3 regions of the Bradyrhizobium sp. USDA 327 genome follow, and region 3 is predicted to be linked to each of the others. Evidence: predicted binding sites of a transcription regulator. Region 3 holds the regulator's gene; each other region holds the start of a gene.
The links. The regulator PhoB, encoded in region 3, activates phosphate uptake and scavenging genes when phosphate is short. The targets are predictions, from matches to a motif close to TGTCATNNANCTGTCAT.

Region 1: the regulator PhoB is predicted to act here: its motif matches at 1,576-1,592, upstream of ugpB (sn-glycerol-3-phosphate ABC transporter substrate-binding protein UgpB).
Region 2: the regulator PhoB is predicted to act here: its motif matches at 1,406-1,422, upstream of phnC (phosphonate ABC transporter ATP-binding protein).

What each region holds. Positions count from the first base shown of each region.
Region 1 is NZ_JBGCCW010000001.1:7,164,449-7,167,720, reverse strand. Features, by position in the region: gene ABIA42_RS33880 (CaiB/BaiF CoA transferase family protein) at 74-1,279, shown strand; gene ugpB (sn-glycerol-3-phosphate ABC transporter substrate-binding protein UgpB) at 1,646-2,962, shown strand; gene ugpA (sn-glycerol-3-phosphate ABC transporter permease UgpA) at 3,013-3,272, shown strand, end outside.
Region 2 is NZ_JBGCCW010000001.1:7,755,147-7,758,418, reverse strand. Features, by position in the region: gene phnD (phosphonate ABC transporter substrate-binding protein) at 1-422, opposite strand, end outside; gene phnC (phosphonate ABC transporter ATP-binding protein) at 486-1,295, opposite strand; gene ABIA42_RS36550 (chloramphenicol acetyltransferase) at 1,469-2,140, shown strand; gene ABIA42_RS36545 (alpha-D-ribose 1-methylphosphonate 5-triphosphate diphosphatase) at 2,137-3,272, shown strand, end outside.
Region 3 is NZ_JBGCCW010000001.1:7,581,129-7,584,400, forward strand. Features, by position in the region: gene pstB (phosphate ABC transporter ATP-binding protein PstB) at 1-332, shown strand, start outside; gene phoU (phosphate signaling complex protein PhoU) at 344-1,060, shown strand; gene phoB (phosphate regulon transcriptional regulator PhoB) at 1,093-1,800, shown strand; gene ABIA42_RS35720 (GcrA family cell cycle regulator) at 2,035-2,547, opposite strand; gene ABIA42_RS35725 (aspartate aminotransferase family protein) at 3,006-3,272, shown strand, end outside.

The DNA of each region.
Region 1 (3,272 bases), 420 kb from region 3:
CCGGGAGCCATTGCTGCTCCTGGCAAACCTCGCTAGGCCTGTGACCGAACCTCGACACAGGAGAAGCGAAGGCATGAGTTCTGAAGCCGCCCCAGGTGCCATGAGCGGACTGCGCGTCATCGATCTCACGCGCGTGCTCGGCGGTCCCTACTGCACCCAGATCCTCGCCGACCATGGCGCCGACGTGATCAAGGTCGAGCCGCCCGCGGGCGACGAGGTGCGCGAATGGGGCCCTCCCTTCCACGAGGAAGACGCGGCCTATTTCGTCGGCATCAACCGCAACAAGCGCTCGATCGGGCTCGACCTCGGCTCCGAGGGCGGCCGCGCGGTGCTGCTCAAGATGCTGGAGACGGCCGACGTCCTGATCGAGAATTTCAAGCCGGGCACGCTGGAGAAGTGGGGCATCGGCAACGAGAGCTTGCGCGAAAAATTCCCGCGCCTCGTGCATTGCCGGATCTGCGGCTTCGGCGCCGACGGCCCGCGCGGCGGCGATCCCGGCTATGACGCCATCATCCAGGCCATGACGGGCATGATCGCGGCGACCGGCTCGCCCGAGAGCGGGCCGATGCGGATCGGCGTGCCGCTGGTCGACATCACCACCGGCCTCTATGCGGCGATCGGCATCCTGATGGCGCTGTCGGAGCGGCAGCGCTCCGGCAAGGGCCAGTTCCTGGAGACGACGCTGTACGAGACCGGTCTTGCCATCATGCATCCGCACACAGCGAACTATTTCATGCATGGCAAGCCGCCGAGCCTCACCGGCAACGAGCACCCTAACCTCGTGCCCTACGCGATCTTCCCGACCAAGACCGACAACATCTTCATCGGCGTCGGCAATGACGGCACGTTCCGCAAGCTCGCCAAGGAGATCGGCAAGCCCGAGCTCGGCACCGACCCGCGCTTTGCCCGCAACAAGGACCGTATCGCCAATCGCGAGGCGTTGCGCGCCGAGCTTGCCGCCGTGTTCAGCCAGCACGAGGCCGAGCCGCTGTGCAATCGCCTGCTCGCGGCAGGCCTGCCCGCTGGCCCCGTGCAGAAGATCGACCAGGCGTTGACAAACCCGCACACGATCTACCGCGGCGATATTATCGAGAAGGACTGGTACAAGGGCGTGGCGTCACCGATCCGGCTCGATCGCTCAAAGCCGAGCCTGCGCCGCCTGCCGCCGAAATTCAGCCAGCACGCGGCGGAGGTGCTCGGCGAGTTCGGCTACTCCAAGGCCGAGATCGACGCGATGGTCGAGAAGGGCACGGTCTGCGGCCCCGAGCGCAAGCGCTGAGATAAGACCGGGATCGAGCGTCGCCGCAGGTGCGCTCCCTCCCCCGCTTGCGGGGGAGGGCTGGGGAGAGGGTGTCTCCGCGAAGGGACAGTCCCCCAGAGGATAAAGGCCTCACCCGGCGCTGCGCGCCGACCTCTCCCGCAAGCGAGAGAGGTTTGGAGCCCGCGGCCTGACCGTCAGCCTCACACAACGATGCCGCACTGCGGCGCGACCACACGCGTGCGGCGCGCACGTCTTCGCCTATTTGACGGCTTCCCTTTTCCAGCGCTTGCCGCTTTCGTTTCGGCCGCTTACACAGTCATGTGAACGTCATATGGTGCTGCTAGCGCAAGCGCTTCTTTAGTGACGGGCAAGGGAGGATTCTTGATGGCTCTTCGACATATTGGTGCGGCTGCCGCATTTGCACTCACGGTCGGCTTGTCGGCTTCGCCGGCGCTGGCTGTGACCGAAATCCAGTGGTGGCACGCGATGACCGGCGCCAACAACGACGTCATCGTCAAGCTCGCCAACGACTTCAACGCCGCGCAGAGCGACTACAAGGTGATCCCGACCTACAAGGGCAACTACGCCGATACGATGAACGCCGGCATCGCGGCGTTCCGCGCCGGCAACGCGCCGCACATCATGCAGGTGTTCGAGGTCGGCACCGCCACCATGATGGCCGCGACCGGCGCCGTGAAGCCAGTCTACAAGCTGATGGCCGAGACCGGAGAGAAGTTCGATCCGAAGGCCTATCTGCCCGCGATCACCGGCTATTATTCGACCTCGAAGGGCGAGATGCTGTCCTTCCCCTTCAACTCGTCGTCGACCGTCATGTGGGTCAATCTCGACGAGCTGAAGAAGGCGAATGTCGAGATCCCGAAGACCTGGCCTGAAGTGTTCGACGCCGCCAAGAAGCTGCACGACAACGGCCATCCCACTTGTGGCTTCTCCAACTCCTGGGTCACCTGGGTCAATCTCGAGCAGCTCTCCGCCTGGCACAACGTGCCGCTCTCGACCAAGGCCAACGGCCTCGACGGCTTCGACACCGTGCTTACGTTCAACGGCCCGCTCCAGGTCAAGCACCTCGAGAAGCTGGTCGAGCTCCAGAAGGACAAGACCTACGACTATGCCGGCCGCACCACCACCGGCGAAGGCCGCTTCACGTCAGGCGAATGCCCGCTCTACCTGACCTCGTCGGCCTTCTTCGGCAACGTCAAGGCGCAGGCCAAGTTCGCCTTCACCGCGGTGCCGATGCCCTATTATCCCGACGTGAAGGGCGCGCCGCAGAACTCGATCATCGGCGGCGCCTCGCTCTGGATCATGGGCGGCAAGTCGGCGGAAGAATACAAGGGTGTCGCGAAGTTCCTGACCTTCCTCTCCGATACCGATCGTCAGGTCTATATCCACAAATCGTCGGGCTATCTGCCGATCACCAAGGCGGCCTATGAGAAGGCCAAGGCCGAAGGCTTCTACAAGGACCAGCCCTATCTCGAGACCCCGCTGCTCGAGCTGACCAACAAGGAGCCGACCGAGAACTCCCGCGGCCTGCGCCTCGGCAACATGGTGCAGCTCCGCGACGTCTGGGCCGAAGAGATCGAGCAGGCGCTGGCGGGCAAGAAGACCGCCAAGCAGGCGCTGGATTCGGCCGTCGAGCGCGGCAACACGATGCTGCGGCAGTTCGAAAAGACCGCCGTGAAGTAAGGCGACAAGCGGCAGGCCGGTGAAGCCGGCCTGCCGCTGCTGCGGGCATCATGCAAAAGCAAGCCATTTTCCAATCCAAGCTGTTGCCCTATGCGCTGGTTGCGCCGCAGCTCGCGATCGTCCTGATTTTCTTCTACTGGCCTGCGTTGCAGGCGGTGATCCAGTCCTTCCTGCTCCAGGACGCCTTCGGCCTCTCGACCAGCTTCGTCTGGTTCGAGAACTATATCGACCTGTTCAAGGACCCCGCCTATTTCGAGGCGATCCTACGCACCTTCTTCTTCTCGTTCGCGATCGCGGTGTCGTCGCTGTC
Region 2 (3,272 bases), 170 kb from region 3:
TTCTTGCCCTTGAGGTCCTCGACCTTCTGGTAGGGCGATTTCGCGAGCACGTAGAAGACCGAGTAGTAGCCCTTTGAGCCGTCAGCATTGACCTCGATCGCGAACGCATCGGTCTTGACACCGGTCAGCCGGGCGCGGGCAAAGGCTGCAGGGCCGTAATAGCCGATGTGAATGTTTCCGGCGCGCTGGCCTTCGATCACGGCGGCATAGTCATTGGCGACGCGTAGCGTGACCTTCGTGCCGAGCTCCTTCGACAGATAGTTGATGAAGGGCGTAAAGCGCTCGGTGACGCCGGAGGCGTTCTCGGCGGGAACCACGGCGAGAGTGATCTCCGGGTATTTCTTCCGCCAGTCTTCGGCGGAGGCGGAGGCGGTGAAGGCCAGGGCCGCGGCACCGGCAAGAATCAATCGACGAGTAATCATGATACCCCTCTTCTTCAGCTGGAGTTCTTTTAACGCGAAACGTTGAATATACGCTTCCGCCGCTCAGGCGGCGGCAGCGCTGCCGAGCGCCGGAACACCCTCGGGCGCGGCGGTCGGCGCACCGCCCATGACCTCGTTGGCTTCCAGATCGTAGAGCTCCCGCGCAATCCGATCTGTCAGCATCGACGGCGCGCCGTCGAACACCACGCGGCCTGCGGCCATGCCGATCAGCCGGTCGCAATAGCTGCGGGCGAGATCGAGCGAATGCAGGTTGCAGAGCACGGTGATGCCGAAATGCTTGTTGATGCGCAGAAGGGCATCCATCACGATCTTGGTGTTGCGCGGGTCGAGCGAGGCGATCGGCTCGTCGGCCAGAATGATGTCGGGCTGTTGCACCAGGGCGCGGGCGATCGCCACGCGCTGCTGCTGACCACCGGAGAGCTGGTCGGCGCGCTGGGCGGCGAGCGAGGCGATGTCGAACTGCTCGAGGGCCGACATAGCCAGCGCCTTGTCCTGCTCGGGCCAGGCCTGCGACAGCGAACGCCAGGCGGGCATCGTCGCAAGACGCCCCATCAGGACGTTGGTGAGCACGTCGAGCCGGCCGACCAGGTTGAATTGCTGGAAAATCATCGCCGAGCGCGCACGCCACCGCCGCAGCTCCTTGCCGCTCAATGCGGTGACGTCGACGCCGTCGAACAGGATGCGTCCCTCAGTCGGCGTCACCAGACGGTTGATGCTTCGCAGCAATGTCGACTTCCCGGCGCCGGATCGCCCGATCACACCGACGAAGCCGCCGGGAGAAACCTCAAACGAAGCGTCGTCCACCGCGGCTTTTGCGCCGAAGCGACACGTCAGACCATCCACCACCAGCATGCAGGGCTCCAGAGTAGCTGGAGCCAATCGCTAACGTCCATGCTTAACACTTGTGTGACACGACCGTTGCAGCGCAGCGATCCTGCACACGTCATCCCCTGTCATCGCTACGTCATGACATTGTCATGAATCCACTCGAAGAGGAACGCCCGCCCTCGCACCCCGGATGCAACATGGCCGCCAAAGCTCTTTCGGTCCAGCCGACCATCGACCCCTCGGCCAAACTGCATGAGACCAGGCTCGGCGCTTATACCGAGGTTGGCGCGCGCACGATCCTGCATGAAGTGGCGATGGGCGATTACTCCTATGTCGTCAACGATTCGCAGATCACCTACACCACCATCGGAAAGTTCTGCTCGATCGCGGCGATGACGCGCATCAATCCCGGCAACCACCCGATGCACCGCGCGACACAGGCGCACTTCACCTACCGCTCCAGCGCCTATTTCGAAGGTGAGAGGGACGATGCCGAGTTCTTCGACTGGCGGCGCCAGCATCACATCCATATCGGCCACGACGTCTGGATCGGCCATGGCGCGATCGTGTTGCCGGGGCGCAACATCGGCACCGGCGCGGTGATCGCCGCCGGCGCCATCGTCACCAAGGACGTGCCGGCCTACACCATCGTCGCCGGCAATCCGGCCCGGATCGTGCGGCGGCGGTTCTCGGAGGAGATCGCCGGGCGCCTTGCGAAGCTCGCCTGGTGGGACTGGGATCACGACAAATTGCGCGAGGCGCTGCCCGATTTCCGCAAGCTCGGGATTGAAGATTTTCTTTCGACATACGAAGCACGGGCGAGCTCTCTCGCCAGTTCTCCCGCCAGCAAACGAAGCGCGATCGCGTGACAGACATATTCCTCGAAGGCGGCCGGGCCCTGATCGGCGCCGAGTTCGTCGAAACCTCACTTCTCGTGTCCGGAACGGATATTGCACAGGTCGATGCTTCGCGCGGTCGTGCGCGGCTGGCGATCGATGCCCGCGACCTGCTGGTGCTGCCCGGCATCGTCGATCTGCATGGCGATGCCTTCGAGCGACAGATGATGCCGCGCGCCGGCGTCGATTTCCCGATCGACGTCGCGCTCGCCGACAGCGACCGCCAGGCGATCGGCAACGGCATCACCACCGTCTTTCACGCCACGACCTGCTCCTGGGAGCCGGGCCTGCGCAGCGCCGACAATGCGCGCGGCCTGATGGAGGCGATCGAGCGCCAGCGCCCGCAATTCGCCGCCGACACCCGCTTTCATCTGCGGCACGAGACCTACAATCTCGACGCCGAAGGCGAGATCGCCCAGTGGCTCGCCGAGGGCCGCGTCGACCTGTTCGCCTTCAACGACCACATGGACGGCACCGTCGCCGACATGGCCAAGCCGCGCAAGCGCAACCGCATGGTGGAGCGCACTGGCCTTTCGAGCGAGGAATTCGACCGGCTGGTCGAGCGCGTGGTTTCGCGCGCCGACGAGGTGCCCGCTTCGGTATCGCGCCTCGCCGCTTCTGCCCGCGCGGCCGGGGTACGGATGCTCTCGCATGATGACGCAACGCCGGCGATGCGCCGGGAGTTTCGCGAGCTCGGCGCTGACATCGCGGAGTTTCCGATCAACGAGGAGACGGCGCGGGCGGCAGCGAGCCACGGCGATGCCATCGTCTACGGCGCGCCGAATGTCGTGCGCGGCGGCAGTCACACCGGCTGGACCAGGGCATCCGACATGATCGCCAAGGGGCTCTGCTCGGTGCTGGCGTCGGACTATTATTATCCCGCACAGCTGCTCGCCGCGTTCCGCCTCGCCGCCGATGGCGTGGTGCCGCTGACACAGGCCTGGGATCTGGTCTCCGCCGGCCCGGCGCGTGCGACCGGCCTTGCCGATCGCGGCATGCTCGCGGAGGGACGCCGCGCCGACATTCTCCTCGTCGACGACAGCGTGAAGCTGCGGCCGCGGCTGATCGCAGTGATCTCGGGCGGCAAGCTCGTGCATCTCACCGA
Region 3 (3,272 bases):
ATGCCTCCGGCCTGTCGCTCTCCGGCGGCCAGCAGCAGCGCCTCTGCATTGCCCGTACCGTCGCGGTGCGGCCCGAGGTGATCCTGTTCGACGAGCCCTGCTCGGCGCTCGACCCGATCTCGACCGCCAAGGTCGAGGAGCTGATCCAGGAATTGTCCGAGAACTACACGATCGCGATCGTCACCCACAACATGCAGCAGGCGGCCCGCGTCTCCGACAAGACCGCCTTCATGTATCTCGGCGAGCTGATCGAGTTCGACGACACCAGCAAGATCTTCACGTCGCCGACCGACCGGCGCACGCAGGATTACATCACCGGCCGGTTCGGCTGAGGAGACGGAACATGGGTTCTGAACATACCGCAAAGGCTTTCGATACCGACCTCCAGGAACTCACCCGCCTGGTCGCCGAGATGGGCGGCATCGCCGAGCGCATGATCGTCGATTCCGTCGACGCGCTGATCCGCCGCGACGTCGCGCTCGGTCAACGCGTCGTCGCCACCGACGCCGAACTCGACACGCTGCAGAAGCGCATCGAGGAGCGCGCCGTGCTCACCATCGCCCGCCGCCAGCCGATGGCCGTTGATCTGCGCGAGATCGTCGGGGCCATGCGCGTCGCGACCGATCTCGAGCGCATCGGCGATCTCGCCAAGAACATGGGCAAGCGCGTCGCAGCGCTGGAGACGGATTTTCATCCGCTGAAACTGTTCCGCGGCCTGGAACACATGACCGACCTCGTACAGCAGCAGGTCAAGTCGGTGCTGGACGCCTATGCCGCGCACGATCTGCCGGCAGCGATGGCGGTGTGGAAGGGCGACGAGGAAGTCGATGCCATCTGCACCTCGCTGTTCCGCGAACTCCTCACCTACATGATGGAGGATCCGCGCAACATCTCGTTCTGCATCCATTTGATGTTCTGTGCCAAGAACATCGAGCGGATCGGCGACCACGCCACCAACATCGCCGAGACCGTATTCTACATGATCGAGGGTCAGGCGATCACCGACAAGCGGCCGAAGGGCGACATGACGACCTTCGCCACGACGGTGCCGAATACCTAAACGGTGCCGAATACCCAAGGAGCGACGACAACATGGGCGCACGCATTATGGTGGTTGAGGACGAGGAAGCTCTCACCGAGCTTCTTCGCTACAACCTCGAAGGCGACGGCTATGACGTTGAGACGGTGATGCGCGGCGATGATGCCGACACCCGCCTCAAGGAGCACATTCCCGATCTGATCGTGCTCGACTGGATGCTGCCGGGCCTGTCGGGCATCGAGCTGTGCCGGCGGCTGCGCACCCGTCCCGAAACCAAGCAGCTTCCGATCATCATGCTGACCGCGCGCGGCGAAGAAAGCGAGCGGGTGCGGGGACTTGCGACCGGTGCCGACGACTACATCGTCAAGCCGTTCTCGGTGCCGGAGCTGCTGGCGCGCGTGAAGGGCCTGCTCAGGCGCGCCAGCCCCGAGCGGCTCGCCACCGTGCTCGCCTATGGCGACATCGAGCTCGACCGCGACAAGCGCCGCGTGGCGCGTTCGGGCCGGCCGATTGATCTCGGCCCGACCGAATATCGTCTGCTGGAGTTCTTCCTGGAGCATCCCGGCCGCGTGTTCTCGCGCGAGCAGCTGCTCGATAGCGTCTGGGGCCGCGACATCTACATCGACGAGCGCACTGTCGACGTCCACATCGGCCGCCTGCGCAAGCTGCTCAATCTCGGCCGGGAGCAGGATCCGATCCGCACCGTGCGTGGCGCCGGCTATGCGCTGGACGATCGGTTCGCGAAGGCGGAGCAGACCTGAGTTTTGTGGATGTCGAATTAGCGAGCCGCGGCAACAATCTTGGCCGTCATCCCGGGGCGCGCGTAGCGCGAGCCCGGGATCCATAACCACAAGACGTGGTTTGGCGAAGACTCGCAGTAGCCATCTCGCGCAATCACTGCGCCCTGTGGTTATGGATCCCCGCCTCCGCGGGGATGACACCGAGTAAGTCGAGCCGTCATCGTGTGACGGCTGCAGTCAGCTAAATCCGCAAACTCACCGCGTGCCCGGCTTCGCCGGCGCGCGCCGGCGATCCGCTGCGGGTTGATACGCCACGCGCGAATGCTGGGCGCAATAGGGCAGGCCGGAGAGCGCCTTGCCGCCGCAGAAGAAGAAATCCGGGCTCGAGGGATCTCCGACCGGCCAGTGGCAGGTCGCCTCGTTCAGCTCCAGCAGCGACAGCCGCTGGTTCATCGGCACCACATTGTCGTAGGTGACGGGTTCGGCCTCCACCTCGACCTCGAAGGCCTGCGCCAGCGCGGTGTTGCCGCGGGCAACGGGGCGGGTCACCCGCATCATGTGCTGCGCGGGCCGCGCCTTGCGCGGCCGGGGCGCTGCCGACGAAGGGCTCTTGGCGCGGCCGGACAGGCCGAGCCGGTGCACTTTGCCGATCACGGCATTGCGGGTCACATTGCCGAGCTCCGCCGCGATCTGGCTGGCCGAAAGTCCGGCCTCCCAAAGCTTCTTCAGCTGCTCGACGCGATCATCGGACCAGGTCAAAACCGTCATTGCACCCTTTCCCTCGCTGCGCGCCTACCATCCTGGGGCCTTCGCAGCGATTGCCTAAGCCTTGAAAAACCCGTGCGGCCAGAATCCCTTAAGGCTCGCCGGGCGCGCTCAAGACGCCCGAACGTTTACGCCGGTACATGAGGACTTAAGGGATCAGAACTGCTGCACGAGATGTCGTATCTGACAGTCCAAACGCTACAATATGGCGTGACTCCCGCGCAAGAGTCCGCCGACTCGCGTCCACATGTTCCGTGGTGAAAATCCCGCGAAATCGGCACCGCAAGACTACGGATTCAGCGTTTCGCGGGGCTTTCCGGGCGGCATTGACACCCGTCTTGCCAGGCATAAGATAGTCCTACGTGCCGCCCTTAAAAGGCGGCACGTTTCGTTTTCCGGGCCGGTCAATGGTGCGTTGCGTAATGCGCGCGTCACACCGTCCGCAACATTCAAGTGACGTCATGACGAACAGCGCCGCGCCGCATTTGCTCCCCGTTTTCGCCAGGGCCGACCTCGGTTTCGAGCGCGGCGAAGGCTGCTGGCTGATCGCAACCAATGGGGATCGCTATCTCGATTTCACCTCCGGCGTGGCGGTGAATGCGCTCGGCCATGCGCATCCCACTCTGGTCAAGGCGTTGCAGGAGCAGGCGACGAAGCTCTGGCACATGTCGAACCTGTTCCAGAGCCCGGACGGCGAGAAGCTCGCGGCGCGTCTGTGCAATGAGAGT